2 regions of the Streptomyces sp. NPDC001941 genome follow, and region 2 is predicted to be linked to the other one. Evidence: predicted binding sites of a transcription regulator. Region 2 holds the regulator's gene; the other holds the start of a gene.
What was found. Region 2 encodes HspR, which represses chaperone genes until heat shock. Its sites were predicted from a motif close to TTGAGNNNNNNNNNCTCAA; they were not measured.
Positions count from the first base shown of each region.

Region 1: the regulator HspR is predicted to act here: its motif matches at 1,769-1,787, upstream of lon (endopeptidase La).

Region 1 covers NZ_JBEOYE010000063.1:36,455-53,880, reverse strand. The annotation lists gene ABT160_RS32560 (spermidine synthase family protein) at 1-651, opposite strand, end outside; gene ABT160_RS32555 (rhomboid-like protein) at 883-1,632, shown strand; gene lon (endopeptidase La) at 1,810-4,209, shown strand; gene ABT160_RS32545 (trypsin-like serine peptidase) at 4,312-5,208, opposite strand; gene ABT160_RS32540 (lytic polysaccharide monooxygenase auxiliary activity family 9 protein) at 5,294-6,151, opposite strand; gene ABT160_RS32535 (lysozyme) at 6,308-7,129, opposite strand; gene ABT160_RS32530 (MarR family winged helix-turn-helix transcriptional regulator) at 7,340-7,837, shown strand; gene ABT160_RS32525 (hypothetical protein) at 7,885-8,670, opposite strand; gene ABT160_RS32520 (sensor histidine kinase) at 9,054-11,816, shown strand; gene ABT160_RS32515 (roadblock/LC7 domain-containing protein) at 11,813-12,295, shown strand; gene ABT160_RS32510 (DUF742 domain-containing protein) at 12,292-12,705, shown strand; gene ABT160_RS32505 (GTP-binding protein) at 12,686-13,372, shown strand; gene ABT160_RS32500 (styrene monooxygenase/indole monooxygenase family protein) at 13,495-14,727, shown strand; gene ABT160_RS32495 (DUF6879 family protein) at 15,677-16,201, shown strand; gene ABT160_RS32490 (helix-turn-helix domain-containing protein) at 16,191-16,499, shown strand; gene ABT160_RS32485 (hypothetical protein) at 16,628-16,834, shown strand; gene ABT160_RS32480 (DUF6879 family protein) at 16,818-17,342, shown strand; gene ABT160_RS32475 (C40 family peptidase) at 17,374-17,426, opposite strand, start outside.
Region 2 covers NZ_JBEOYE010000040.1:71,435-83,649, reverse strand. The annotation lists gene ABT160_RS25350 (O-antigen ligase family protein) at 1-884, opposite strand, end outside; gene ABT160_RS25345 (tyrosine-protein kinase domain-containing protein) at 1,012-2,397, shown strand; gene ABT160_RS25340 (arsenate reductase/protein-tyrosine-phosphatase family protein) at 2,394-2,966, shown strand; gene ABT160_RS25335 (glycosyltransferase family protein) at 2,963-4,021, shown strand; gene dnaK (molecular chaperone DnaK) at 4,132-5,976, shown strand; gene grpE (nucleotide exchange factor GrpE) at 5,976-6,626, shown strand; gene dnaJ (molecular chaperone DnaJ) at 6,672-7,859, shown strand; gene ABT160_RS25315 (heat shock protein transcriptional repressor HspR) at 7,864-8,316, shown strand; gene ABT160_RS25310 (helix-turn-helix transcriptional regulator) at 8,391-9,377, opposite strand; gene ABT160_RS25305 ((2Fe-2S)-binding protein) at 9,712-10,044, shown strand; gene ABT160_RS25300 (pyridoxamine 5'-phosphate oxidase family protein) at 10,170-10,583, opposite strand; gene clpB (ATP-dependent chaperone ClpB) at 10,735-12,215, shown strand, end outside.

The DNA of each region.
Region 1 (17,426 bases), on a different contig from region 2:
GCGAACGCCGAGATGGACCACGTCGGGAACTCCCCGGGCAACCCGCACCTCTTCGGTCCTTACCCCGGTGAATCCGGCATTCCGCAATGACTCTTCGAATTCCCCGGAGGGCTGTGCGGACCACACCGCGAGCACCCCTCCGGGCGTCAACCGCGCGGCGCAGCACGCCAGTCCGACGGGTGAGTAGAGCGACCCGTTGTCCTCGGTGACGGTCCAGTCGGGGCCGTTGTCGATGTCGAGGCAGAGCGCGTCGTATGTGTCCGACGCCTCACGCACGTACCGCACCAGGTCGGTGTGGAGGACCTCGGCGCGCGGGTCGGCGAGCGCCGCCGCGGACAACTCGGCGAGCGGGCCGGTGCGGTGCCACTCGATGATCGCCGACTCCCTTTCCACCACGGCGATCCGGCCCCAGCGCGGCTCGGCCGCGGCGTGCGCGAGCGAGAAGCCGACCCCGAGTCCGCCGATCAGCACGGTGGGGGCGGGCCGGTCGTCCAGGGCGGCCAGCGCCGCGTCGACGAGCAGCCGCTCGGAGCGCCCGTCGGAGGTGTCCATCAGGAAGGTGCCGTTGGCGATGATCTCGTAGTGCGGGCCGTTGCGCCGCAGCACCACTTCGCCGTGCGGTCCCTCGCGGCGGTCGAGTGTCGTAGCCATGACGGCAACGTAGCCGGGTCCGGCGGGCCGGCGCGCCGCCTTTTCCCCGGGGGTGCCGGTGCCGGGGGGAGCCCCGTTGACGTGTGCGCGACGCGCGCGGCCGTGCGATGGTTGCTCCGGGTGGTCGCGGTGTGACGCAGGTCATGGCCGATCCCGGTGATCGTCACGTGGGGCGTGGGGCAGGGTGGTCCGGGGGGCTTGCACAACGGTACGGACGTAAGGAGCCTCGGCGTGGCACAGACGCAGTCGTACGAGCAGTCGTACGCGACGGCGGCCGGGGGTGTCCGCCTGCTCGACGCCATCCCCGCACAGCGCGGCGCCACCCTCCCGGCGTCCCTCGCCACCCCCTGGTGGCGACACGCGCTGCGCCTCCTGCCCACGCCCAAGGGCACCCCGTTCACCTTCGGCTACGCCCTCGTCCTGATCGGCACGTCCCTGTACGCCCAGTACGGCGACCCGGACACGGTCGACTCGCTGCTGCGCGGCTCCAGCACCGACGTGGCGCACCTGGTGAGCAGCCCGCTCACCGTGCTGCTCGGCAGCGCGCTGTGGATCGCTGGCGGGCTGACCTCGCCCTTCGCGCTGGCCTTCCTCTTCGTCCTGACGGCGCTGGAGCGCCGGGTCGGGGCGTGGCGCACGGCCGCGCTGTTCGCCCTGGGGCACGTGGTGGCGACCCTGGCGACGGAGGTGCCGGTGGGCCTGTCCGTGGTGGCCGGCCACCTCCCGGCCAGCTCGCTGCACCGCCTCGACTACGGGATCAGCTTCGGCCTGATGGCCAGCCTGGGGGCGCTGGCGGGCCTGCTGCGCCCGCTGGCCCGCACCGCCGTCCTCGCGGTGGTCTCGCTGATGGTGCTCCAGGACCTGCTGGCCTTCTCCGACCCGCTCTCGGACTGGGGCCACCTGCTGGCCCTGCTGATCGGCGTCGCGAGCTGGCCGCTGGCCCGCCGCTGGGTCGGGGCGTACGGATCCGCCGCGGCCTGAGTCGCGTACGAGGAAGGGCCCCGGAGCGCCGCTCCGGGGCCCTTCGCCGTTGGCCCGGCCCGCGCCCCTGACCTGCGCTTCCCCCTGATCGCTCAGAGCGAACAGCCGTCGGGGAACACTGGGCGGCTCATGTGCATTGAGTCCGTACAGCTCAACTTGACTGCCGAAGGGGAGATCATGGCTTCCACGTCCGCACCGCTCACCCTGCCTGTCCTGCCCCTGGACGACGAGGTCGTCCTGCCCGGCATGGTGGTGCCGCTCGACCTGTCCGACACCGAGGTGCGCGCCGCCGTCGAGGCCGCCCAGGCCGCCGCCCGCGCCGGCGGCAAGCCCCAGGTGCTGCTCGTCTCGCGCGTCGACGGCACCTACGCGGGCACCGGCGTGCTCGGCACCGTCGAGCAGGTGGGCCGGCTCTCCGACGGCGACCCCGGCGCCCTGATCCGGGCCCGCCGCCGGGTCCGCATCGGCGCCGGCACCACCGGACCCGGCGCCGCCCTGTGGGTGGAGGGCACGGCCGTCGAGGAGGACGTCCCCGACCCGCTGCCCGGCCAGGTGGCCGAGCTGGTCAAGGAGTACAAGGCCCTCGCCACCAGCTGGCTGAAGAAGCGCGGCGCCTGGCAGGTCGTGGACCGCGTCCAGCAGATCGACGGCGTCGGCGCGCTGGCCGACAACTCCGGCTACTCGCCGTTCCTGACCACCGCCCAGAAGATCGCGCTCCTGGAGACCGAGGACCCGGTCGCCCGCCTCAAGCTCGCCGCCGACCAGCTGCGCGAGCACCTGGCCGAGCAGGACGTGGCCGAGTCCATCGCCAAGGACGTCCAGGAGGGCGTCGACAAGCAGCAGCGCGAGTTCCTGCTGCGCCGCCAGCTGGAGGCCGTCCGCAAGGAGCTGCGCGAGCTGAACGGCGAGTCCGAGGGCGAGGAGTCCGACGACTACCGGGCCCGCGTGGAGGCCGCCGACCTGCCGTCCCACGTCCGCGAGGCGGCCCTGAAGGAGGTCGAGAAGCTGGAGCGCTCCAGCGACCAGTCCCCGGAGGGCTCCTGGATCCGCACCTGGCTGGACACCGTCCTGGAGATCCCCTGGAACGAGCGGACCGAGGACGCGTACGACATCCGGGGCGCCCAGGCCGTGCTGGACGCCGAGCACGCGGGCCTGGAGGACGTGAAGGAGCGGATCACCGAGTACCTGGCCGTGCGCAAGCGCCGCACCGACCGGGGCCTGGGCGTCGTCGGCGGGCGGCGCGGCGGCGCGGTCCTGGCGCTGGTCGGCCCGCCCGGCGTCGGCAAGACCTCGCTGGGCGAGTCCGTGGCGCACGCGATGGGCCGCAAGTTCGTGCGGGTCGCCCTCGGCGGCGTGCGCGACGAGGCGGAGATCCGCGGCCACCGGCGCACCTACGTGGGCGCGCTGCCCGGCCGGATCGTCCGGGCCGTCAAGGAGGCCGGGTCGATGAACCCGGTGGTCCTGCTCGACGAGATCGACAAGGTCGGCTCCGACTTCCGCGGCGACCCGGCGGCGGCCCTCCTGGAGGTCCTGGACCCGGCGCAGAACCACACCTTCAGGGACCACTACCTGGAGGTCGAGCTCGACCTGTCCGACGTGGTCTTCCTGGCCACCGCCAACGTCCTCGAAGCCATCCCGGAGGCCCTGCTCGACCGCATGGAGCTGGTCCGCCTCGACGGCTACACCGAGGACGAGAAGGTCGTCATCGCCCGGGACCACCTGCTCCCGCGCCAGCTGGAGCGGGCCGGCATCGAGCCCGGCGAGGTGACCCTGGACGAGGGCGCCCTGCGCAAGCTGGCCGGCGAGTACACGCGCGAGGCCGGCGTGCGCAACCTGGAGCGCGCCGTGGCCCGGCTGCTGCGCAAGGTGGCCGCCCAGCACGAGCTGGGGCAGCGGGAGCTGCCGTTCACCGTCACCGACGGCGACCTGCGCGGGCTGATCGGGCGCCCGCACCACGTGCCCGAGTCCGCCCAGGACCCGGCCGAGCGGCGCACCTCGGTGCCCGGCGTGGCCACCGGCCTCGCGGTCACCGGAGCCGGCGGCGACGTGCTGTACGTCGAGGCGTCGCTGGCCGACCCGGAGACGGGCGCGGCGGGGCTGACCCTGACCGGCCAGCTCGGCGACGTGATGAAGGAGTCCGCGCAGATCGCGCTGAGCTTCCTGCGCTCGCACGGCGCGGAGCTGGAGCTGCCGGTGGGCGACCTGAAGGACCGGGGCGTGCACGTGCACTTCCCGGCGGGCGCGGTCCCCAAGGACGGCCCGAGCGCCGGCATCACGCTGGTCACGGCGCTGTCCTCGCTGCTCAGCGGGCGCCTGGTCCGCCCGGACGTGGCGATGACCGGTGAGGTCTCGCTGACCGGCCGGGTGCTGCCGATCGGCGGCCTGAAGCAGAAGCTGCTGGCCGCGCACCGGGCGGGCGTCACCACCGTGGTGATCCCCAAGCGCAACGAGCCCGACCTGGACGACGTCCCGGCCGAGATCCTGGAGAAGCTGGAGGTCCACCCGGTGACGGACGTGCGCCAGGTCCTGGAGATCGCGCTGGCCCCGGCGGAGGTGCCGGTCCCGGCCGCGGCCTGACCCGTACGCGTAGTGAGTGGGTAAGAGGGGAGGGGCCGCGCACACCGCGCGGCCCCTCCCCTCTTGTCCGTACGTACCAGGCGCGCGTCTTGTCCGTACGCCCTAGGCGCGCGCCGCCTTCTCGTACAGCGCCTTCGCCGCGTCGTCGAAGACCACCGCCGTCGTCTCCGCGTCGGTGTCGCCGCCGCTGGTCACGCCGATGATCCGGCCCCGGTGGCCGGCGTCCCGGTAGTCCGCCAGCCAGGGGCCGCCGCTGGTGCCGTCGAAGAAGCCGCCGCACTCCATCAGCATCGACCCGTCCAGGTCGGGGTCCTTGGTGGTGTCGGTGGTGCAGGCGATCGGGTGGTTGTCCGGGTTGTGCTCGGCGTTGGGGTAGCCGAAGACGGTGACCCGGCGCTCGGCCTTCGAGTTCCAGTCCGGCACCTCGGCCCCCACCACCTGCTGCACCTGGCGGCCCTTGGCGTCGGGATCCAGGGTCAGGAAGGCGAAGTCGGTGCTGTCCGCCGCGGTCTGCGCCGCGTCGGAGTCGTCCTGGTCGGAGGAGTCGTCGGAGTCGTCCGGCGGCGGCCACGCGCCGCCCACCTGGACGGCCCGCACCTTCCAGGTGCCCTCGGGCGCCGTCCCCTTGTCCTTGCCGTGGAAGCCGGGCGCGAAGGAGAAGTCCTTCATCGGCGCGCCCTCGTCGTCGAAGACGCAGTGCGCGGCGGTCACCACCACGTTGCCCTTGGGGCTGTCCACGACGCTGGCGCTGCACCAGTGGCCGCCCCCGTCGAGCAGGACGCCCATCGAGGGCAGCCTGGTCTCGGCCGGGACGGCCGACTTCTGGGGCTGGGGCAGCGCGGGCCTCGCCTGGGTGCCGGTGCCGTCCGGATCGACCGCCGCACCGGCGGCGGAGCAGGCGGCGAGCGTGGTGGCCAGGGCGGCGCACCACAGGGCCGCGGCCCCGCGGCGACCCGCGGGCCACGGGCCCGTCCGGCGGGACTGCGTGTTCCGGTCCATGGCACCATCCTCGCTCACCCGCTCCGCTTTCCCCTAGAGAGCGCCGGGTAACACGCGGGTCCTACTGTCCGCCGCCCCGCGGGTGCTACCGCTCCTCGGCGCGGCGGCGGGTGCGGAACATCACCAGGCCCGCCGCGAAGGTCAGGGCCGCCGCGCCGCCCGCGAGGGCCGGGGCCGCCGCGGAGCCGGCCGGGGAGGTCGCTCCGGCCGGGGCGATGGCCTCGCCGCCGCCGTGGCCGTGGTGGCTGACGGTGGACTTCGACGCGCCGGAGGCGATGGTCCGCTCGCTGGGGGCCGCCGCGGCGGCGGCGCCGGAGCCGTAGACCACGTCGGAGCAGCTGTAGAAGGCCTCGGGGCTGTCGTTGCGCTGCCAGACCTTGTAGACGACGTGGCGTCCGGTGCGGGCGGGCAGGGTGCCGGTGAAGTTGTAGTAGCCGTTGTCCGCGGTGCGCGAGGTCGCGTACGTGGCGACGGGCGTGGTGTCCAGGTCGGACCACTTCAGCGGCTTGGTGGGGTCGAAGCCCTGCTTGGTGATGTAGACGGTCATGGTGCCCGAGTGGGCGGCCGTGGCCCGGAACCTGAAGCCGAACGCGCCCGCCTTGACGCTGGTGGCCGGCCAGTCGGTGCGGGCCCAGTCCAGCGCGCGGTACTTCTCGCGGTTGGCCGAGCAGAGCTTGCCGTCCGGGATGAGCAGCTGGTGTTTGCCGTCGGCGTTGGCGATGTTGACCTCGTTCCAGTCGTACAGCGGCTGGGTGCCCGAGTCGGCGACGAGGTCCTTGCAGACCTGGGACTTGGGGGTCTCCGGGCCCTCCGCGTAGCACGCGGCGATCCGGCTGACCGGGTTGAACACCGCGCCGTGGGCGCTCGCCGTGCCGGGGGTGAGGACGACGAGCGCGGTGGCGGCCGCGGCGCCGAGGGCACCGGCCGTTCGGTAGGCGGACATGCGTAACTCTCCCTGGGCGTGGGGGTGTTGGCGTCCCGGAGAGCGTTGCATTGGTCTGGACCAACAGGCAAGAGGTCTGGACCGATCCGTTCACCCCGAGGACACCCCGGCGCCGCTCACGCCGGGGTGTCCTCTGCTGGGGTGGGTGCCGCGGCGTCAGCCGTTGGCCAGCGCCTGGACCCGGTCCAGCGCGCCGTTGAACCGGTTGTGGTCGCCGACGCCGGGGCCCGTGGAGGTGTACTGCCACATGGTGTGGAAGCCCCAGCCGGCCGGGAGTTCGCCCACGGTCGTGTTGTAGCGGGCGACCCACAGCGGGTAGGTCGCGCCGAAGGCGGCGGAGTTGCCGGTGCACTGCTTCCACCAGCTGGTCGCCGTGTAGATCACCGCGTCGCGCCCGGTGCGCGCCCGGTACTGGTTCAGGAAGTCCCGGATCCAGGTCACCATCGACGCCGCGCTCTTGCCGTAGCACGCGTCGCCGTAGGGGTTCCACTCGATGTCCAGCGCGCCCGGCAGGGTGCGGCCGTCGCGGGACCAGCCGCCGCCGTTGTCGACGAAGTAGTCGGCCTGCGCGGCGCCGCCCGTGGTGTCGGGGGTGGCGAAGTGGTAGGCCCCGCGGATCATCCCGACGTTGTACGACCCGTTGTACTGCTGCGCGAAGTACGGGTTCTTGTAGTACGTGCCCTCGGTGGCCTTCACGTAGGCCCACTTCACGCCGCTGTTCCACAGGCCCGCCCAGTCGACGTTGCCCTGGTGGCTGGAGACGTCGACGCCCTCGGTCTGGGCGGCGCGGTCCTGGCGCGGCAGGCCGCCGACGCCGTCGTGGGAGGGGACGCCCATGCCGAGGTGGGCGGAGCCGCGGGCGGGGCGGTCGGCCGCGCCGGCGCCGCCGGGCAGGGCGAGCAGCAGGGCGAGGGCCGCGAGCAGGGCGGCGGCCAGGGTGGCGCGGGTGCGGATGGTGCCGGGTCTGTGCGCGGGCATGGGGTGCCTCCGAACAGCATCGGTGGGGGGACTGGGGACCTGCCCTAGCGTGGACATGTCAGTCTTGAAGCTACGCACGTAGAACCCCGCGGTGGAAGGGCCCCGGGGTGCTGCCGTTGGTCTACTCCTGCGAAATACTTGCCCAGCTGCGGCGATGGGCGCCGCCGGAAGAAACTTTCAGTCTCGTAAGACGCGGCGAAGGGTGCTGACGTGCACGGAAGCGGTACGGGAAGTGAACCGGGGCCGACCGGCGGACCGTCCGGGCAAACTGGTGTGGACCACGAATTCCTGGCACTGGAGCGGGAGTTGGGGGTCTTCCTGCGACGCGCCCGGGCCTCCTCGGGGGAGATGGCCCGCGAGGTCCACCCCGATCTCGAACCCGCCGCCTACGGCCTGCTGGCCCGGCTGGAGGAGGCGGGCCGCCAGCGCGCCACCGAACTCGCCGGTTACTTCGGCGTCGGCAAGGCGACCATGAGCCGCCAGCTGCGCGCCCTGGAGGACCTCGGCCTGGTCGCCCGCGACCCCGACCCCGCCGACGGCCGCGCCTGGCTCGTCGGGCTGACCGAGGAGGGCCGGGCCCGCTTCATCCGGGTCCGCGACGCCCGCCGCGACACCTACGTGCGCAAGCTGGCCGGCTGGGACCGCGGCGAGGTCGCCGAACTGGCGCGGCTGCTGCACCAGTTGAACGCCCGCGCGGGCGAGCAGTAGGACGGGCCGACGGGGCCCGCCGCCCGGACCGGCGGCCCCATGAGGTCCTACGGCTCCACGAAGACGGCCGTCGCGTCGTCGTGCCGCTTCCAGCGCGGGGCCTGGCCGCGCTCCTCGGCCTCCGCGTCCTCCAGCGCCCGCACCCGCTCCACCAGGCCGCGCGGGCCCTCCTTGCGGAGCACCCCGAAGCAGTCCGCCCAGTCGCCCGCCGCGAACAGCTCCACCCAGCGCGAGGCCCCGTCGGTGAGCGCCGCCAGCGCCCGTACGTCGGCGCGCGGCGTCGTCCCCGTCACCGCGCGGGCCGCCACCGACGGGTCGGCCGCCGCGGTGAAGAAGCCGCCCTCGGCGTTGCGCAGCCGGTCGGTGGCCTCCAGGGAGCGCAGCACCTCGCGCGGGACCCGGTCGAGCCGGTCGTCGAGCACCGCCGTCACCCGGGCGTCGGGGGACTCCAGGAGCAGCGCCGAGTCGGAGAGGACCAGGTGCTCGACCGCCTCCTCGTCCCAGCGCACCAGGACCGCCGTCGCCTGGGGCGTACGGACGTGAGAAAGGTCACAGGTGCCGCGGTGGGCGTCGGCGGTGCGCCGGATTGCCTCGGCGAGGATATCGGCCAGGGTCATGTCACGCCGCGAACCGGACAGTTCGGTCAGCGCCCCGCCGAGCCGGGCGGTGAACCAGGGCACCGAGTGCACGCACCCGTCGTCGCCGCGCGGCGGTGTCACCCCGTCGAGCAGGACGACCGTCCCGCCCCGGCCGGAGGCGGGCAGTGCCACCGCCGCCCAGTCCTCGTTGGGGCGTTCGGGCAGGCCGGGGACCGTCACCAGTTCGCTGTGCATGATCCCCAGTCTGCAGGACTCCTTCACATCGCCCGCAAAGCGGCCGAAATTGGCCTGTACCAAGGGGCGGGGGCGTGGTCGGGGCCCGGAATCGAAGGCTCCGTGGAGCTGCGGGCGGGCATCCTGCCAAAGCCGCGACGGAAGTTCCAGCCCGCGTCCCACGGCGCCCCACGGGCCGCTCACCGGTGAGTTGTTCGCCAACTCCGGAGTGATGTTCACTCGTTCAGGTGGCGGAGCAGCCGATTCGCGCCTCCCTCCCAAATCCGCTGGAATGGTCTGAAGCCGTATCAGGGGCAGGCGGCTGGAGGTGCTTTCGTCAGTGACGTGTGTGACTGCGTGAGTGACCGGTCGTCACCTCTGCCTCCAGGGCGGACGAGTCGAGATTGCGAGCACCGGTGCAGAAGCGCAGTGACACTCCCGGCGACCCTCAGGCTCCGGGGGGCCGCAGCGTGCGGGTCCGCAGCCGGCTCGTCGTGGGCGTCGCCCTCGTCGGGCTGACCGTGGTGGCCGCGGGCGCGCCCGCCGTGCTCGCCGCCTCCGCCGAACTCAACGACGCCCAGAACCTGGTCACGCTCGCCGAGCTCGACCGGCAGGCCGTCTCCCTCGCGCACTCCCTCGCCGACGAGCGCGACACCGTCGTGCGGTACGTGGCCTCCGGCCGTACCGGCAAGGGTCTCGACGCCTCCGCCACCGCGCGCGTGGACCGCCAGGTCGAGGAGGTCCGCGCCGCCGCCCCCGACGCCCTGCGCCGCGAGCTGGCCAAGGTGCCCACCCTGCGCCGCACCGCCCTGACCGGCGAGGGCTCGGCCCTGGAGGCGCACCGCGCGTACTCCGCCGTCATCGTCGCCCTCCAGGCCGTCGCCGCCGACCTCGCCGAGCGCAACCCGGCGGGCGTCGCCGAGTCCGGCCGCGCCCCCGCCGCCCTCGGCATCGCCGTCGAACAGGCCTCCGCCACCCGCGGACTGCTCCTCGCCGCGCTCAGCGCCCGCTCCGGCGACGACGGCGGCCAGGACGGTTCCGGGCAGGAGGGTTCCGGGCAGGACGGGGCTGGGCAGGACGGTTCCGGGCAGAACGGTTCCGGGCAGGACGGCGAGGTCCGCGGGTCCAGCCCCGGCCGGCTCCGCGACGCCGCCACCGCCCTCGCCCAGCAGACCCGGGTGCGCGAGCTCGCCGCCCTCGCCGACTTCGACCAGGCCGCCTCCCCGGCGGCCCGCTCCTCGCTCTCCGGCACGCTCAGCGGGCCCGAGATCAAGACCGCCGAGGGGTACCTGGCCAGGCTCACCGACCAGCCCCGGCTCAGCTCCGGCGAGCGCGACACCGACCCGGCCCGGCTCAACACCGCGCTCTCCGCCCGCATCGAGCAGATGCGCGGCGTCGAGGCCGCCCTCGCCTCCGGCCAGGTCACCCAGGCCGCCAAGCTCCGCGACGACGACGTCACCGGCCTGGAGCTGCGCATCGCCCTGCTCGGCGGCTGCCTGCTCGTGGCCATCGGCGTCTCCACCGCCGTCGCCCGCACCCTCACCCGCCCGCTCGCCGTGCTCCGGCTCGGCGCCGCCCGGCTCGCCGCGGAGCCCGAGGCCGAGGAGCCGGTGCGCTTCACCGGCCGCAACGACGAGTTCGCCCAGGTCGTACGGTCCCTCAACACGCTGCACGGCAAGCTGCGCGACCTGTCGGCCCGGGCCGAGAGCCTCGACGCCGATCGCGACGACCAGGCCGGGGCCCGCGAGGCGCTCGCCGCCGAACTCGCCGAGCAGGCACGGCAGGCGCGCGAACGCACCGGGCAACTGGCCACCGAGGTGGAGCGGCTGCGGCACACCGTCCACCACACCTTCGTCAACCTCTCGCTGCGCACCCTCGGCCTGGTCGAGCGCCAGCTGGGCGTCATCGAGCGGCTGGAGGAGAAGGAGCAGGACCCGGAGCGCCTGGCCACCCTCTTCAAGCTCGACCACCTGGCCACCGTCATGCGCCGCCACAGCGAGAACCTGCTCGTCCTGGCCGGCCACGAGCACGTGCACGGCCACCCCGGGCCCGTACCGCTGGTCGACGTGCTGCGCGCCGCCGTCAGCGAGATCGAGCGGTACGAGCGGGTGGCCATCGAGTCGCTGCCGCCGCACGCCCACGTGGCCGGGTTCGCCGCCGACGACCTGAGCCACCTGATCGCCGAACTCCTGGAGAACGCCACCTCGTTCTCCCCGCCCGACTCCAAGGTCCGCATCTCCGGCTGGCTCCTGGAGGGCGGCGAGGTGATGGTCACGCTGGCCGACGACGGCATAGGGATGGCCGCCGAGCGGCTGGCCGAGCTCAACGCCCGGCTCGCCGACCCCGACCCGGACGACCACGGGGGCGAGGGCCTGGGCATCCGGGTCACCGCCCTGCTCGCCGCGCGCCACGGGGTCCGGGTGCAGCTGAGGGAGCAGCAGCAGGGCGGCGTGGCCGCCGTGCTCGTCCTGCCCAAGGCGCTGCTCCCGGCCGCCCCGCCCACCACGCTGCTGCCGCCGGTCGTCACGGTGCCGGGCGCGCCGCCCGCGCTGAACCTGCCGGGGTCGGTCGCCGAGGCCAACTCCAACGCGCTGCCCGCCCGTACGCGCGGCGAGTCGGAGAGCGAGACCACGCTCCAGTTCCGTTTCCCGGCGCCGTCCGCCGAGGAGCGGCCCGCACCCGCGCCGGAGCCCGAGCCGTCGGCCGTACGGGACGAGCCCGGGTCCGTACGGGACGAGCCCGCGCCCGCACCCGTACCGGAAGAGCCCGCGGGCCACGGACCCGTACGCGACGAACTCGTACGCGATGAACTCGTACGCGACGAATCCGTACGCCACGAACCCGTGGGCGACGAACCCGTACGGGAAGAGGCCGCTTCCGTGGCCGAGCCCGTGCACGAGCGGCCCGCCGAACCCGGGCAGGAGCCGCCGCGCACCACCGACAAGGGGCTGCCCAAGCGCACCCCGAAGAACGTCCGGCCCGCCGCCGCCCCCGTACAGAGGCGCGGGGGCGTCGACGCCGAGGCCCTGCGCCGCAAGCTCGGCGGCTTCCAGCGGGGCGCCGAGGACGGCCGCCGCGTCGCCGAGCGCGAAGCGGGGAACACGCGGTCCGGGGGATCCACCACCACTCAGACGTCGGGGGAGACAGCCGAGGAGGCACGCAGTTGACTGCGACCGGCACATTCGGACTGAGCAGCGAGGCCCGCAACCTCCACTGGCTGCTGGGGAACCTCGTGGAGGAGGTGCCCGGCGTCGTCTCGGTGGCCGTGGTCTCCTCCGACGGGCTGCTCCTGCTGTCCTCGGACCCCGAGCGGCGCGTCGGCCCGGCCGACGGCCGCCCCGACGGGCCGCGCGGCTCCAGCGCCGACCTCGCCACCATCGTCTCGGGCATCGCCAGCCTGACCATCGGCGCCGCCCGGCTGATGGACGGCGGCGAGGTCAAGCAGACCATGGTCGCGATGGAGCAGGGCAGCGTCTTCGTCACGTCCATCAGCGACGGCTCGCTGCTCGGCGTGCACGCCGCCCCCGACTGCGACATGAGCGTCATCGCCTACCACATGGCGCTCTTCGTGGGCCGGGCCGGACACGTTCTGACCCCCGAACTCCGCAGCGAGCTGCGCAAGTCGATGGAGGGGAACGACCGGTGACGTCCGCCACCCACAGGCTCCCGGTGCGCGGCGAGGGCCGCAGGCCCGCCCGGGTCCGTCCGTACTCCCTGACCGGCGGCCGCACCCGGTTCGGCCACGTGCTGCTCGTCGAGACGTTCGTCTCCAGCGCGCCCGCCCTCGAAGCACCGCCCGAGCGGCGCGAGCTGACCGGCGGCGCGCTCGCCTCCCGGGTGATGCCCGAACTGCGCGCCATCGTCGAGCTCTGCCGCCGCATGCGCACCGTCGCCGAGATCTCGGCGCTGCTGCGCATGCCGCTCGGCGTGGTCCGGGTGCTGCTCAGCGACCTGGCCGACCAGGGGAAGATCCGCGTCTACGGGACCGGCCACGGAGAGGGCCGCCCCGACCGCGCACTGCTCGAAAGGGTGCTCAGTGGACTCCGCCGTCTCTGACGTCTCCGACCCCGGCCTCCGCGACCCCCGCGCCGCGGACCCGCTCGGCGCCGCCGTACCGGCCCAGCCCGGGGCCGCCACCCAGGAGGTCCTGCAGCCCTGGGAGCTGGACCACACCCGGGCGCCGGTGGCCACCAAGGTCGTCGTCGCGGGCGGCTTCGGCGTCGGCAAGACGACCTTCGTCGGCGCCGTCTCGGAGATCGCGCCGCTGCGCACCGAGGCGCTGATGACGCAGGCCAGCGAGGACAGCGACGACCTGTCGGGCACGCCCGACAAGCTGACCACCACCGTCGCCATGGACTTCGGTCGGCTCACGCTCGACGACGACCTGGTGCTGTACGTCTTCGGCACGCCCGGCCAGCAGCGGTTCTGGTTCATGTGGGACGACCTGGTGCGCGGGGCGATCGGCGCGGTCGTGATGGCCGACACCCGGCGCCTGGCCGACTGCTTCCCGGCCCTGGACTACTTCGAGAGCTGCGGACTGCCGTACGTCGTCGCGGTCAACCACTTCGAGGGCACCGAGCGCTTCGAGGCCGAGGACGTGCGCGAGGCGCTGTCCGTGGCCCCGGACGTACCGGTGGTGATCATGGACGCGCGCAAGCGGTTCACCGTGGTGGAGACCTTGCTGTCCCTGGTGGGGCACGCGCTGGACGCCACGCCGGAATAGCGGCCGCCCCGGAAGATCGGCGCCCCCCCCCGCACAGCCGGCCAGGCGGGCGCCGGGCCACCCCCACTCCCGGCCACCCCCCACCCCCGTCCCCGCACACCTCACCGAAAGACACCACCGCCATGCGGAAGATACTCATCGTGGGGGCCGGCCAGTCCGGCCTCCAGCTCGCCCTCGGCCTCCAGGCGCGCGGCTACGAGGTCACCCTGATGTCCAACCGCACCGCGGACGAGATCCGGTCCGGCCGGGTCATGTCGACGCAGTGCATGTTCCACACCGCGCTCCAGCACGAGCGCGACCTCGGCATCAACTTCTGGGAGACCCAGGCCCCGCGCATCGAAGGCGTCGGCGTCTCGATCGCCGGGCCCGACTCCTCGCGGCCCATCGACTGGGTGGGGCGGCTGCGCGGGTACGCGCAGTCCGTCGACCAGCGGGTGAAGATGGCGGGCTGGATGGAGACCTTCGCGCAGCGCGGCGGCCAGCTCGTCATCCACGGCGCCGCCGTCTCCGACCTCGACTACTTCGCCCGCGCCTACGACCTGGTGCTCGTGGCCGCGGGCAAGGGCGAGCTGGTGTCGATGTTCGGCCGCGACGCGAGCCGCTCGGTGCACACCGAGCCGCAGCGCGCGCTGGCGGTCGCGTACGTGCACGGCATGGGCCCGCGCCCGGAGCACCCGGAGTTCGACGCGGTGCGGTGCAACGTGGTGCCGGGGGTGGGCGAGCTGTTCGTCATGCCGACGCTCACCACCTCGGGCCGGGCCGACATCCTGTTCTGGGAGGGTGTGCCGGGCGGCCCGCTCGACGCGTTCCGCGGGATCAAGGACCCGGCCGAGCACCTGTCGCTGACCCTGGAACTGATGGAGCGCTTCACGCCCTGGGAGTACGCGCGCGCCACCCGGGTCGAACTCACCGACGCGGGCGGCACCCTGGCGGGCCGCTACGCGCCCACGGTCCGCAACCCGATCGGCCGGCTGCCCGGCGGCGGCGCGGTGCTCGGCGTCGCCGACGTGGTCGTCGCCAACGACCCGATCACGGGCCAGGGCTCCAACTCGGCGGCCAAGTGCGCGGCTTCCTACCTGGACTCGATCGTCGAACGCGGCGACAAGCCGTTCGACGAGGAGTGGATGGGGGCCACGTTCGAGCGCTACTGGGACACAGCACGCCACGTCACCAAGTGGACGACGGCGATGCTGGGCGCCCCGCCGGAGCACGTGCTGAACCTGTTCGGCGCGGCGGGGGAGGTCCCGGCGGTGGCGGACCGCATCGCGAACGGCTTCGACGACCCGTCGGACTTCGAGGGGTTCTTCTACGACCCGGAGAAGGCGGGGGCGTACTTGGCGGGGTTGGGGGACTGAGACGGGCGGGCTCGGGTTCGGGCTCGGGCTGGAGGCTGGGGGGCTTGCGCCGGGCCTGGGTTTGCACTGGGGCCGAGGGCCGAGAGGCTTGCGCGGCCCGGAGCCTGGGCTGGCGGCCGGGTGGTTTGCGGGGGGCCAGGAGGCTTGGGCTTGGCCTGGGCTGAGGGCCGGGTGGTTTGTACTGGGCCCGATGGCCTCACCCGGCGTGCCTCGTGCGGGGTGAGCCTGCGGGGTGGTGAAGGGCTGTGCGGCGGTGCTGCCGCAGTGCGCCTGGGACCGGCCAGGCGTGCCTCGTCCAGGGCTTGTTGGTCAGGTAGTCGCGGGGTGCGGGGGCGGCAGCCCCGCTGGGGGTGCTGGGGGCGAAGCCCCCGCGGGGCGGTGCTCTTCGCGGCCAGTTCTTCGCGTGTGCGTTGTGGGCCTGTGGTCGTGGGGCGGGCCGGATCGAGGGTTGCGGTTCCGCTGGGTGCTCGCGGCCGCGACGGACCGGGCCCGTGTGGCGGCCAAGGCTGGGGCAGGCCCTTTCCCGCCCTTTCCCCAAAACCTCCGGCAGTTGGGGTGGATGCTGCTGTGCCCTCCGCAGGACCGGTGTACCTCGTGTGGGGTGCCGGGGCGAAGCCCCGCTGGTTCGCTGCCCGCACCAGCTGCGCCGTTCCCCCCGCCGCCGGAGGCTTTCGGGAAGTGGCGGGGCGGGGACTGCCTGGCCTCGGGTGGTGGAGCGGCGCCGCGACTGCCGGGACCACGAGTTCTACCCGACTACGCCAATATTGGCGTCGGCGCATGGACGCCCAACTGCCCCGGCTCGTAACGTCCTCGCGACCGGTCCGCAGCAGGCCGGACCGAGGGGCATCATGGCTCGTGAGGAACTGATCCGCCTTACCGGCAGCGGAACCGGCCTCTGACGGACAAGGACTCGTCGAGATCTCCGAGGAGACGTTGAAGGAGGCGCTCCGTGCTCTTGGCTGGTGAGGAGTGGGCCGCGCGCTTCGAGAGCTTCACCCGTGAAGCGTGGCGACTTGAGACCCTGCCGCAGTACCTCATGCCGCAGGAGGCCGAAGAGATCCAGGCTTGGCGCGACGGCGCACGAGTCGACCCCCGCACCGTAGCGAACGAGTACACCGAACGGTTGCGACGGCAGGCGTCGGAGGGACGTGTGCAAGGGCGCGTTCACATCGTCACGCGCCCGCTTTCCGAGTACCTGCGTTTCGAATTCCACCAGTATTACTTCGCCCATGCTCTGGCCGGTGAAGACATCCGCATCATGGACGTGACCGGCAGACCCAATCCGCTGGAAGGCGTCGGGGACTTCTGGATGTTCGACCACTCCGAGGTGGTCCACATGAACTACCACCCCGACGGAAGGCAGATCAGTCGGGAAGTCCATGAGGGTGACGTTGCACCGTTCGTGGAATACCAGCGAATCGCCGTAGCCGGGTCCGTGCCCTTCGAGGAGTACGTGAAGGATCTTGACACTTGAGCCTGAGCGGCTGGGACAGTCCAGATCCGACCTGGCCGAAGCGTTGCGTACGGAGCGCAAGCGAGCCGGTCTCAGCCAGACCGCGCTCGCTCGGCGCTGCAACATGTCGCAAACCAAGATCAGCAACATCGAGAGCCGGAAGCTCACTCCGAACATTGTCGACGTCGAGATCATCCTAGAAGCGCTGCGGACCAGTCGTGAGCTCGCTCAGGAAATACTGGCCATCGTTCGCTCGGCCAATACCGCATGGGAAGACGACTGGTCGTCCCGCAAGCGCGGTCTCGACAAGAAGCAGTAACAACAGAGTTCAGGTTCTTCCTGCCCACCATGGTGACGGGACTGCTCGCCACACCCGAGTACGTCCGGGCCAGCCTTTCCCGCAACAGCGGCGAGGTCCGCAGCGGGCCGGAACGAGGGGGTTTGATCATGGCTCGTGAGGAACTGACCCGCCTTACCGGCAGTGGTACCGGCAACTGCGACAACAAAGACTGCCCCAACGTGTACAGGTCCCCTGACGGCTCCATCGTTGTCCAGGGCGACAGCGACACAACGTTCCAGCCGCCAGCTGGCGAGGCCCTCGTCTGTATTCCCGAGAGCGTTCTGAAGGAGGCCGTTCGTGCTCTTGGATGGTGACGAATGGGGCCGGTACTTCGACTCCTTCACTCACGACGCGTGGCGCTTCGAAGCCCAGCCCACCTACACCATGCCGTCCGAGCAGGAGAACATCGCGCGGTTCCTCCGGGGCGAGCCGAAGCCGGAGGCGCACAATGCCGGCTGGCACCGGGACGTACGCACGTACAAGGCCACCGGGCGCACCATCGGGCGCGTGCGCATCGTGCGGCAGCCGTTGACGGACTACCAGCGCTACCAGTTCGCCTGGGGCATCCCCGGGAACATCGCGGCCGGGGAGGACATCCGCGTCCTCGACGTCACGCACGACGACCACGGCCTTCCGCTCACCGGCCGGGACTGGTGGATGTTCGACGACGCCAGGCTCGTACACCTGAACTTCCGGCCGGACGGGACGCAGATCGACCGCGCGACGTTCGACGGTGACCTGGCCCCGTACCGGGAGTGGAGGCGCGTCGCCGTCGAGCGGTCCGTGTCCTTCGCGGAGTACGTGAAGGACCTTGGCGCCTGAGCAGGAGCGGCGGGGCCCCGGGCGCCACGCCCTACACCGCGTCGAACCCCGCGTCGTCCCCCGGAGCCGTCCTCGGGAGCGTCG
Region 2 (12,215 bases):
TCGTCGGAGTCCCACAGCGTCCCCGCCCGCTCCAGCACGCCCGGCACCAGCAGCGCCGCGCACAGCGCGGTCCCGGCGGCCAGCGAGCGCACCAGGACCGGGTGCACGCGCCGCACCGCCTCGCGCCGGTAGAGCAGCGGCAGGCCGAGCGCCGCCGCCAGCCACGCGGTGCGCGACTGCGACATCACCAGCACCAGGGCCGCCGCCGCGCAGTGCAGCTGCCAGCGCCGGGTGCGGTAGGCGGGGGCGAACTCGACCGTGACCGCGAGCGCGGCGAGCACGCCGAGCCCGATCGGGTGGTTGGTCAGCCCGGCGAGGCGGCCGCCCGGGGTGAGCCAGTCCAGCTGGAAGTTGTCGTTGAAGCTGGGCGTGACGGCCCAGGAGGGGAAGACGGCGAAGACCGCCAGGCTGCCCCACACGTACACCCGCAGCACGCCGCGCAACAGGCGTACGGGGGACGGCGGCGGGGCCAGCCAAAGCGCGAGGACCAGCAGCGGCGGCACCCACAGGCGCCAGCCGAACGCGCCGCCGTGCCCGCCGAGCAGGCCCGCCGCCACCGGGCAGGCGTACATCAGCAGCGCGGCGGCGAGCAGCCCGCCGCCGTACCGGGGGCGGTCGGGGCGGCCCGCGGCCAGCGCGAGCGCCACCACCACCAGGGCCAGGCCGACCACCAGGGCCGCGTAGCCCGATCCGGCGTACAACCGCCAGGTGGTGAGGGCGACTTCGGTGCGCGGCTGCCCCCACACCGCGTGCGCGTCGTGGGGGGCGGTGCGCGCCCACACCACCACCGCGAAGAAGGCCGGGCTGAGCCCGGTGAGCCACAGCAGGGCCGTGGACAGCTGGACCGCCAGGGGGCGGCGGGGCAGGGGTGAGGGGCTTCGCATGCGTGCGGCTCCACGGGGTTCGTCCGAGTGGACCATTTCCGGTCGGCCCGTCAGGCGCCAACCGTTTTATAGGTATATGGCCGGTTATGGTCGCAACCGACCGTAACCGATCGGCGGGAGAGTCCGCGTGAATGTCCGGGAATTCCTCGGCGTGCTGTCCAAGCGGTGGATCACCGTGGTCGCGGCCCTCGCCGCCGGCCTGGCGGTGGGCCTGGCCGCCACCTGGCTGGTCGACCCCAGCTACCAGGCGCGCACCCAGATCTTCGTCTCCGCACGGGCGGTGACGGATACTCAGCAACTGGCCCAGGTCAGTACGTTCGGCCAGGAGCGGGTGCAGTCGTACGCCGACATCGTGCGCTCCACCCCCGTGCTCGAAGGCGTCATCGACGACCTGGACCTGAAGACGACCCCGGCGCGCCTGGCCGAGCGCATCGAGTCCTCCTCGCCGGTCGGCACCGTCCTCATCGACATCGCGGTACGGGACACCGAACCGCGCCGCGCCGCGCACGTCGCCAACTCCGTGGCCCGGCACTTCGTCGCCGCCGTCAGCCGCCTGGAGACCCCCGTCGACGGCGGGGCCATCCCGGTGCGGCTGTCCGTCGCCGAGTACGCCTCCGTGCCCGACGCCCCCGTCAGCCCCCGCCCCGCCCTGAACCTGGCGGCCGGGACCGTCGGCGGGCTGCTCCTCGGCTTCGCCCTCGCGGTGCTGCGCGAGACCCTGGACACCACCTTCAGCGCCACCGGCGAACTGGGCGGCGCCCTGGGCGTGCCGGTCTTCGGCTCCATCCCGATGGAGCGCACCGAGCAGGAGACCGTCCTCGCGCTCGGCCAGCAGGCCCACTCCCCGCGCGCCGAGGCCTACCGCCAGCTGCGCACCAACCTGCGCTTCGCCGCCGTCGACCGCGCCCCCCGGCTGATCGCCGTCACCAGCGCGCTGCCCGGCGAGGGCAAGACCTCCACCTCGGTGAACCTGGCCGCCGCGCTCAGCCTGGAGGGCCGCTCGGTCTGCCTGGTCGACGCCGACCTGCGCCGCCCGCAGGTCGCGGCCCGGCTCGGCCTGGTCGAGGGCGCCGGGCTGACCAGCGTGCTGATCGGCCAGGCCCCGCTGGAGTCGGTGCTCCAGGACGGGCCCGGCGGCATCCAGGTGCTGGCCGCCGGAGCCGTCCCGCCCAACCCCGCCGAACTGCTCGCCTCCGGCCAGATGCGCACCGTGCTCACCGAGCTCGCCGAGCGCTTCGACGCCGTGGTCGTCGACACCGCCCCGGTGCTGCCCGTCGCCGACACGGTGGCCCTGGCCTCCCGGATGGACGGCGTGGTGATGGTGGTGCGGGCCCGCAGGACCAAGCGCGAGCAGAGCGTCTCGGCCGCCGACACGCTGCGCTCGGTGGGCGCCAACCTGCTCGGCGTGGTGCTCTCCATGACCCCGCGCCCGCGCGGCGACCGGGCCGGCGCCTACTACGAGTACACCGGCGAGATCCAGGTCAAGGCCTGGCCCCCGGTGGCCGCGCGATGACCGGGGCGGCCGGTCCCGGCGCCTTCGGGGTGCTGTTCGTCTGCACCGGCAACCTGCACCGCTCGCCGATCGCCGAGCGGCTGCTGGCCGCCGCGCTCCCGGCGTCCGGCTACCGGGTGACCAGCGCGGGGACCGCCGCCCAGCCCGCCGTCCTCGACCCGGCCACCCGCTCGGTCATCGCCGCGCTCGGCGGCCGCGAGGGCGGCTTCACCGCGCGCCGGCTGACCGCGGACCTGGTGGCCGGGGCGGACCTGGTGCTCGGCCTGGAGCGCGCGCACCGGGAGGCCGCGGTGCGGCTGTGCCCGCTGGCGATGCGCCGCTGCTTCACCCTCAAGGAGTTCAACCGCCTGTCCGCGCGGGCCGGTTCGGCCGGCTCGGCCGCCGGGGCGGTCGCGCTGGCCGCCTCCCGGCGCGGCGCGCTGGCGGTGGTGCCGCCCGACGGGGACGGCATCGGCGACCCCTACGGGCAGCCCTACGAGGTGCTGCGCACCCGCGCCCTGGAGATCCGCGAGGCGGTCCTCGCGCTCGCCGTGGCGCTCGACCCGAGCCTGAGGAAGGTGTGCCCATGACCACCACCGTGGCGATGGCCTTCGCCGTGATGCCCAAGTCGGACAGTCCGCAGGCCCGCGGGCGCATCGGCGAGCCCGCGGCGTACACGTACTACCGCTGCATGGTCGTCGCCTACGGCTCGCTGCGGCGCTTCAACCCCGGCGCCGACCTGGTGCTGGTCACCACCGACCCGGTGCCCGCCCCGTTCGCCGGGGAGCTCGCCGCGATCGGGGTGGAGGTGCTCGTCGAGCCGTTCGCCCACCGGCCGCCGGAGGGCTACGGGCACGGCTGGCTCAGCTCGCTGTTCCACCTGGACGCGGTGGCGGCGCTGGCCGGGCGCGGCGGCACGCTGGTGATGATCGACCCGGACATGTTCTGCCTGCGCCCGCTGGACGCGCTGCTCGCGGCCTGCGGGGACGCGGTGGGCGTGCAGACCGAGAGCGCGCAGGACATGTTCCACCGGGGTGAGGAGGCCGCCGCGCTGGCGCAGTACGCCCGCTGCTGCGACGAGATGCACCGGGACCTGGGCGAGCCGGACGCCGCGCACCCCAAGTACAGCGGCTCCTTCTACGTGCTGCCCGGGGCCCGGCTGCCGCTGCTGCTGGAGCGGATCGAGCGGGCCTGGGAGCTGGCCCTGGAGCGGCACGCGCGCGGCGCGGAGGTGTTCCACACCGACGAGCACTTCATGAACTACGCGGTGCGCGCCGTCGAGGTGCGCGAACTGAGCGCGCACGTACGGGTGGTGCCGACCGCGCCGTGGCGGCGCTACCTCACCGACCGGGACGTGATCCTCGGGCTGACCCTGTGGAACCTGATGTACGAGAAGGAGCTCGGCTTCCAGCGGCTGTACCCGGCCGCGGCGGACCGGGGGTCCTGGTTCTGGACGGCCTCCGACGAGGTTTTCCGCGAGCGGGCCGGGAAGGTGTTCTCGGCGACCGGGCGCAGCGGGACGCGGCGGCTGGCCCATGTGGCGGGCGGGGTGGTGGAGCGGCTGACGACGGAGCGGATGCAGAAGCGCCTCAAGCCGGTCTATACCCGAATGGTGCAGGTCAGGGCCTCGATGCGGACGGTGTGAGCGTAAGGGGCGGATAAGAGTTGAGTCGGCCTGACTCAGGTCTGTTGACTCCTGCTGACGGGTGATGCATCCTTGAGCCTGTTCCACTCAAGTCAGCTGGAGGAATCGAAATGGCACGTGCGGTCGGCATCGACCTGGGCACGACTAACTCCGTCGTCAGCGTTCTCGAAGGCGGCGAGCCCACCGTCATCACCAACGCCGAGGGTGCCCGGACCACGCCGTCCGTCGTCGCCTTCGCGAAGAACGGCGAGGTCCTGGTCGGCGAGGTCGCCAAGCGCCAGGCGGTCACGAACGTGGACCGGACCATCCGCTCGGTGAAGCGCCACATGGGCACCGACTGGAAGATCGAGCTCGACGGCAAGACCTTCAACCCGCAGCAGATGAGCGCGTTCATCCTGCAGAAGCTGAAGCGCGACGCCGAGGCGTACCTGGGCGAGAAGGTGACCGACGCGGTCATCACCGTCCCGGCGTACTTCAACGACTCGGAGCGCCAGGCCACCAAGGAGGCCGGCGAGATCGCCGGTCTGAACGTGCTCCGTATTGTCAACGAGCCGACCGCCGCCGCCCTGGCCTACGGCCTCGACAAGGACGACCAGACCATTCTGGTCTTCGACCTCGGTGGCGGCACCTTCGACGTCTCGCTCCTCGAGATCGGCGACGGCGTCGTCGAGGTGAAGGCGACCAACGGCGACAACCACCTCGGTGGTGACGACTGGGACCAGCGCGTCGTCGACTACCTGGTCAAGCAGTTCAGCAACGGCCACGGCGTCGACCTGTCCAAGGACAAGATGGCGCTCCAGCGCCTGCGCGAGGCCGCCGAGAAGGCGAAGATCGAGCTCTCCTCCTCCACGGAGACCACGATCAACCTGCCCTACATCACGGCGTCCGCCGAGGGCCCGCTGCACCTGGACGAGAAGCTCACCCGCGCCCAGTTCCAGCAGCTCACCGAGGACCTGCTGCAGCGCTGCAAGACCCCGTTCAACAACGTGATCAAGGACGCCGGCATCCAGCTGTCCGAGATCGACCACGTGGTCCTGGTCGGCGGCTCCACCCGCATGCCCGCCGTCGCCGAGCTCGTCAAGGAGCTGACCGGCGGCAAGGAGGCCAACAAGGGCGTCAACCCGGACGAGGTCGTCGCCATCGGCGCCACGCTCCAGGCCGGTGTCCTCAAGGGCGAGGTCAAGGACGTCCTGCTGCTCGACGTCACCCCGCTGTCCCTCGGCATCGAGACCAAGGGCGGCATCATGACCAAGCTGATCGAGCGCAACACCACGATCCCGACCAAGCGCTCCGAGATCTTCACGACGGCCGAGGACAACCAGCCGTCCGTGCAGATCCAGGTCTACCAGGGCGAGCGCGAGATCGCGGCGTACAACAAGAAGCTCGGCATGTTCGAGCTGACGGGCCTGCCCCCGGCCCCGCGCGGCGTCCCGCAGATCGAGGTCTCCTTCGACATCGACGCCAACGGCATCATGCACGTGACCGCGAAGGACCTCGGCACGGGCAAGGAGCAGAAGATGACCGTCACCGGCGGCTCCTCGCTCGCCAAGGACGAGGTCGACCGGATGCGCCAGGAGGCCGAGCAGTACGCGGAGGAGGACCAGCGCCGCAAGGAGTCGGCCGAGACCCGCAACCAGGCCGAGCAGCTCGTCTACCAGACCGAGAAGTTCCTCAAGGACAACGAGGAGAAGGTCCCGGGCGACGTCAAGACCGAGGTCGAGACGGCGGTGGCCGAGCTCAAGGAGAAGCTCAAGGGCGAGGACACCGCGGAGATCCGCACCGCCACCGAGAAGGTCGCGGCCGTCTCCCAGAAGCTCGGCCAGGCCCTCTACGCCGACGCCCAGGGCGCCCAGGGTGCCGCCGCCGGCGCCGGTGACGAGGCCCCCAAGGCCGACGACGACGTCGTGGACGCCGAGATCGTCGACGACGAGAAGCCGAAGGGCGGCGCTGCCTGATGTCCGAGGAGACCCCGGGCTTCGAGGAGAAGCCCGACGTCCCCTCCGGCGCCACCCCCGACGACGCCGCCGAGGCCGCCGAGTCCCCCTCCGAGGAGGAGGGCAAGGCGGCCCCGGCCGGGGACGCGGCACAGTCCGCCGGCCTGACCGCACAGCTGGACCAGGTGCGCACCGCCCTCGGCGAGCGCACCGCCGACCTCCAGCGGCTCCAGGCCGAGTACCAGAACTACCGTCGTCGGGTCGATCGCGACCGGATCACGGTCAAGGAGATCGCCGTCGCGAACCTCCTGACCGAGCTCCTGCCGGTGCTCGACGACGTGGGCCGTGCCCGCGAGCACGGTGAGCTGGTGGGCGGGTTCAAGTCGGTGGCGGAGTCGCTGGAGACGGTCGCGGCGAAGATGGGCCTGCAGCAGTTCGGCAAGGAGGGCGAGCCCTTCGACCCGACGATCCACGAGGCCCTGATGCACGCGTACGCGCCGGACGTCACGGAGACGACCTGCGTCGCGATCCTCCAGCCCGGGTACCGGATCGGTGAGCGCACCATCCGCCCCGCGCGGGTGGCCGTCGCCGAGCCCCAGCCCGGGGCGGCCCCGGCCGCCAAGGAGGAGCCGCAGGCGGACGAGGAGAGCGGTGGCCCCGAACAGGGCTGACGCACAGGCCGACGCGAACCCAAGCGTCCGGAAGGAGGGACGTCGATGAGCACGAAGGACTTCGTCGAGAAGGACTACTACAAGGTCCTCGGCGTCCCCAAGGACGCCACGGACGCCGAGATCAAGAAGGCGTACCGCAAGCTGGCCCGGGAGAACCACCCCGACGCCAACAAGGGCGACGCCAAGGCGGAGGAGCGCTTCAAGGAGATCTCCGAGGCGAACGACGTCCTCGGCGACCCCAAGAAGCGCAAGGAGTACGACGAGGCCCGGGCGCTGTTCGGCAACGGCGGCTTCCGCCCGGGCCCCGGCGGCGGCAGCTTCAACTTCGACCTGGGCGACCTCTTCGGGGGCGCCCAGGGCGGGGGCGGCTCCGGCCCCGGAGCGGGCGGTTTCGGCGGCGGCCTCGGCGACGTGTTCGGCGGGCTGTTCAACCGGGGCGGCGCCCCGGGCGGCGCCACCCGCACCCAGCCCCGGCGCGGCCAGGACCTGGAGTCCGAGGTCACGCTGAGCTTCACCGAGGCCGTCAACGGCTGCACGGTCCCCGTGCGGCTGTCCAGCCAGGCGCCCTGCAAGGCGTGCTCCGGCACCGGCGACAAGAACGGCACCCCCCGGGTGTGCCCGACCTGCGTCGGCACCGGACAGGTCTCGCGCGGCTCCGGCGGCGGCTTCTCGCTGACCGACCCGTGCGTGGACTGCAAGGGCCGCGGCCTGATCGCCGAGGACCCCTGCGAGGTCTGCCACGGCAGCGGCCGCGCCAAGTCGGCCCGCACCATGCAGGTCCGGATCCCGGCGGGCGTCTCCGACGCCCAGAAGATCCGGCTGCGCGGCAAGGGCGCGGCGGGCGAGCGCGGCGGCCCGGCCGGCGACCTGTACGTCGTGGTGCACGTGGACGCCCACCCGGTCTTCGGCCGCAAGGGCGACAACCTCACCGTGACCGTGCCCGTCACCTACCCGGAGGCGGTGCTCGGCGGCGAGGTGAAGGTGCCGACCCTGGACGGCCCGCCGGTGACGCTGAAGCTGCCCGCCGGCACGCCCAACGGCCGCACCATGCGCGCCCGCGGCAAGGGCGCGGTCCGCAAGGACGGCACCCGCGGGGACCTGCTGGTGACGGTCGAGGTGGCGGTGCCCGCCGAGCTGTCCGACAAGGCCCGCGAGGCGCTGGAGAGTTACCGCGAGGCGACCGTGGGCGAAGACCCGCGGGCGGAGTTGTTCCAGGCGGCGAAGGGAGCATGAGGCCATGGACAGCCGATCGGGGCGCGGCCGCAATCCGTACGAACTGACGGACGAGACGCCCGTCTACGTCATCTCGATCGCCGCCCAGCTGTCCGGGCTGCACCCGCAGACGCTCCGGCAGTACGACCGGCTCGGCCTGGTCTCGCCGGACCGCACCGCGGGCCGCGGCCGGCGCTACTCGGCACGCGACATCCAACTGCTGCGCCAGGTGCAGCAGTTGTCGCAGGACGAGGGCATCAACCTGGCCGGCATCAAGCGCATCATCGAGCTGGAGAACCAGGTGGCCGCGCTCCAGCAGCGCGTCGCCGAGCTGTCGGCCGCGGTCGAGGGCGCGGCGGTCGCGATGCAGCAGCGCGAGGCCCAGGTCCACGCCTCCTACCGCCGCGACCTGGTCCCGTACCAGGACGTGCAGCACACCAGCGCGCTGGTGGTGTGGCGCCCCAAGCGGGGCGAGTAGCCACCCCGCGCGCCGTCACGCGCCCGCAGGGCCCCTCCGGTCTCCGGAGGGGCCCTGCGGCGTTGTGCCCGTGGTCACTGGTCCTGCTCCAGGATCCCGGACTGCGCGATCAGGTAGCCCAGCTGGGCGCGGCTGCCGCTGCCCAGGCTGGAGGCGAGCTTGGCGATGTGGGCGCGGCAGGTGCGCACGTTCATGCCGAGCCGGCGCGCGATCGCCTCGTCCACGTGCCCCTCGACCAGGAGCTTGGCGATGGAGCGCTGGACGCCGCTGACGCCGCCGAGCACGGTGGCGTACGCGACGACCTCGTCCTCCCAGGGGATGCCGTACAGCCAGAACTGGTCGAAGACGCCGACCAGGTACTGCACCAGGCCCTCGTGCCGGAGTTCGAGGGCGACCCTCCTATCGCTCCGCGCGGGCACGAAGGCAACTTTCCGGTCAACGATGATCAGCCGGTCGATGATCTCCTCCAGGGTGCGGACCTCGAGTCCGTACGGGGAGATGCGCTCGACGTATCCCATGGTCGCGGAGTGGTGGCGCGCGGTGTGCTGGTAGAGCGTGCGCATCCGGACGCCCCGGTCGAGCAGCGGCTCGACGCGGCGCAGGCCCGCCTGGACGGTCTCGGGGCGGCGCCCGCTGCCGGGCTGGATGGTGAGGAGTTCCTCGTTGCACTCGTCCATGACCCTGTCCAGCGTCGCGTTGATGACGCTGAGGCCCTCCAGGACGCTGATCGCCTGGCTCCCGGCGGGGTCCGGGGTGGTGATCGTCAGGAATGGCTCGAAGGTGTCGGCCAACGAGATAGTCAGTTGCCTGCGTTCCTGTATCTCGCGCTCGATGGGGTGTATGAGCTGGTTGAGCGCGATGGACGGGGGTACGGGCCGCAACCAGTCGGGGTCGTCCGGGTCCGGGTGGAGCAGGGCCAGTTCGATGACGCAGGTCGCGGTTTCGGCCTCGGAACGGGCGATGCGTCCGGCTCGTAGAGCGGCCGCATAAAGCCGCTTTCCCTCCTCGCACAGCTCGCCGTGGGTATGCCCGTTTTCCGAATTGCCCCTCTTCAACTGCATTTGCACCCCCCTCAGGGTCCTGAATTACAGGAACATGATGCCTGGACTTGCTGGTGGAAGGGTTCGGAGTGAGCCATCGTCATAGGCGCGGGGGAGGAGGTAATGATCAAAAGAGGTGGAGACCGGCCATGACCAGGATGGTTCGTGCACTTGGCGTCATAGCTGTTGCCTCGGCAGCCGCTCTCGGCGCTTTCGCCGCCCACAGTGATCCCGTGGCACACGGCATGTCCGTGCACGGTGTCGTCGCGGCCCCGGGCGAGCCCACGTGGGAAGCCGCCGCGGCAGCTCACCGCGAGCCGACGTGGGAGGGCGCACCGGCCAGGGACTCCGTCGCATGACCGTCCCGCCCGACGACCGGGTCTTCCGGCGCGAGATGGCCACGGCGTACCGCTCCGGGTGGCACTTCATCGACCTCGTCACGGCCATCCCCCACCGTGGCGACTCGTTGATGGTCACCCTCTTCGGGGAGCCGATCGTCGTCGCCCGTGAAGAGGACGAGGACGTACGCGCCTACCGGTGTCTGCGTCGCCCCCGCGGGGCACCGCAGCCCGTCCGCTGTGCCATCAGGTACGGCATGATCTTCGTCAACCTCGACCAGCGGGACCACCAGCTCGTGGACCAGCTGGACGACCCGGAGACCATCACCGCCACCCCCCGCAGTGCCTGAGCGATTCCCCCGTCGTTACAAATCGCTCGGGTACTTCCCCCACACAGCGGCGCCATCGCGGACCTGAAACGCGATGGCGCCGCTGTGCTGTCCGCGGGTGCTCCGCGTCCGCCCCGCGGCGGACGTCAGGCCCGCCCCATCGCCCGGGTCAGCGCGATCTCGATGACCACGCGGTCCGGGTTGGGCGACGGCGTGCGGCCGTAGCGGGCCGCGTAGCGCTCCACCGCGTCCGCGACGGCCTCCGGCTCGGTGCGCACCCGCGCGACGCCCTCCAGGGTCGCCCAGCGGCGCCGGTCCACCTGGCAGACCGCGACCCTCGCCCCGTCGGCCCCCGCGGCCAGCACGTTCACGGCCTTGCGGCTGTGCCGGTTGGTGATCACGCGCGCGATGCCGCGCTCGCCGCCCTCGGGGTCGTACGTCACCCCCACCGCCACCACGTGCGGCGTGCCGTCGGCGCGGGGGGTCGTCAGCGTGCTCACGTGCCGCTCGCGCCAGAAGGCGAGATAGGTCGGATCGGGGTTGCCTGGGTCTGTCGCCATGGCGAGGAAAATACCGCTCCGCCCGGCCGCCGGACCGCCCGGCGACCTCCCGTCATCAGATTGAGTGGAATAGACTCAACTTTGTGTACGTTGGATGAGTCATAGCCCGTGATGACGTGGACGGACCGCGCACGAGGAGGAGAAGACGCACGTGGACGCCGAGCTGACCAACAAGAGCCGGGACGCGATCAACGCGGCCACCGGCCGCGCCGTGTCCGGGGGGCACCCGGACCTCACTCCGGCGCACCTGCTGCTCGCCCTGCTCGAGGGCCAGGACAACGAGAACGTGACCGACCTGCTGGCGGCCGTGGACGCCGACCAGGCGGCGGTCCGGGCCGGCGCCGAGCGCGTCCTGGCCGCCCTGCCCAGCGTCTCCGGCTCCACCGTCTCGCCCCCGCAGCCCAGCCGCGACATGCTGGCCGTCGTCGCCGACGCCTCCCAGCGCGCCAAGGAGCTGGGGGACGACTACCTGTCCACGGAGCACCTGCTCATCGGCATCGCCGCCAAGGGCGGGGCGGCCGGCGAGGTCCTGGACCAGCAGGGGGCCACGGCGAAGCGGCTGCTGGACGCGTTCGAGAAGGCAAGGGGAGGGCGCCGGGTGACCACACCCGACCCGGAGGGTCAGTACAAGGCGCTGGAGAAGTTCGGCACGGACTTCACGGCGGCCGCGCGCGAGGGCAAGCTCGACCCGGTGATCGGGCGGGACCAGGAGATCCGCCGGGTGGTGCAGGTGCTCTCGCGGCGCACCAAGAACAACCCGGTGCTCATCGGTGAGCCCGGCGTGGGCAAGACCGCGGTGGTGGAGGGCCTGGCGCAGCGCATCGTGAAGGGCGACGTGCCGGAGTCGCTGAAGAACAAGCGGCTGGTCTCGCTGGACCTGGGCGCGATGGTGGCCGGGGCGAAGTACCGCGGCGAGTTCGAGGAGCGGCTGAAGACGGTCCTGTCGGAGATCAAGGAATCCGACGGGCAGGTCATCACGTTCATCGACGAGCTGCACACGGTCGTCGGCGCGGGCGCCGGCGGCGACTCCGCGATGGACGCGGGCAACATGCTCAAGCCGATGCTGGCCCGCGGCGAGCTGCGGATGGTGGGCGCGACCACCCTGGACGAGTACCGCGAGCGGATCGAGAAGGACCCGGCGCTGGAGCGGCGCTTCCAGCAGGTGCTGGTGGCCGAGCCGAGCGTGGACGACACCATCGCGATCCTGCGCGGGCTGAAGGGCCGGTACGAGGCGCACCACAAGGTGCAGATCAACGACGGGGCCCTGGTGGCCGCCGCGACGCTGTCCGACCGGTACATCACCTCCCGGTTCCTGCCGGACAAGGCCATCGACCTGGTCGACGAGGCCGCGTCCCGGCTGCGCATGGAGATCGACTCCTCGCCGGTGGAGATCGACGAGCTGCAGCGCTCGGTGGACCGGCTGCGCATGGAGGAACTGGCGCTCAAGAACGAGACGGACCCGGCCTCCCGCCAGCGCCTGGAGAAGCTGCGCAGGGACCTCGCCGACCGCGAGGAGGAGCTGCGCGGCCTGACCGCCCGCTGGGAGAAGGAGAAGGAGGGCCTGAACCGGGTCGGCGAGCTGAAGGAGAAGCTCGACGAGTCGCGCGGCCAGGCCGAGCGCGCCCAGCGCGA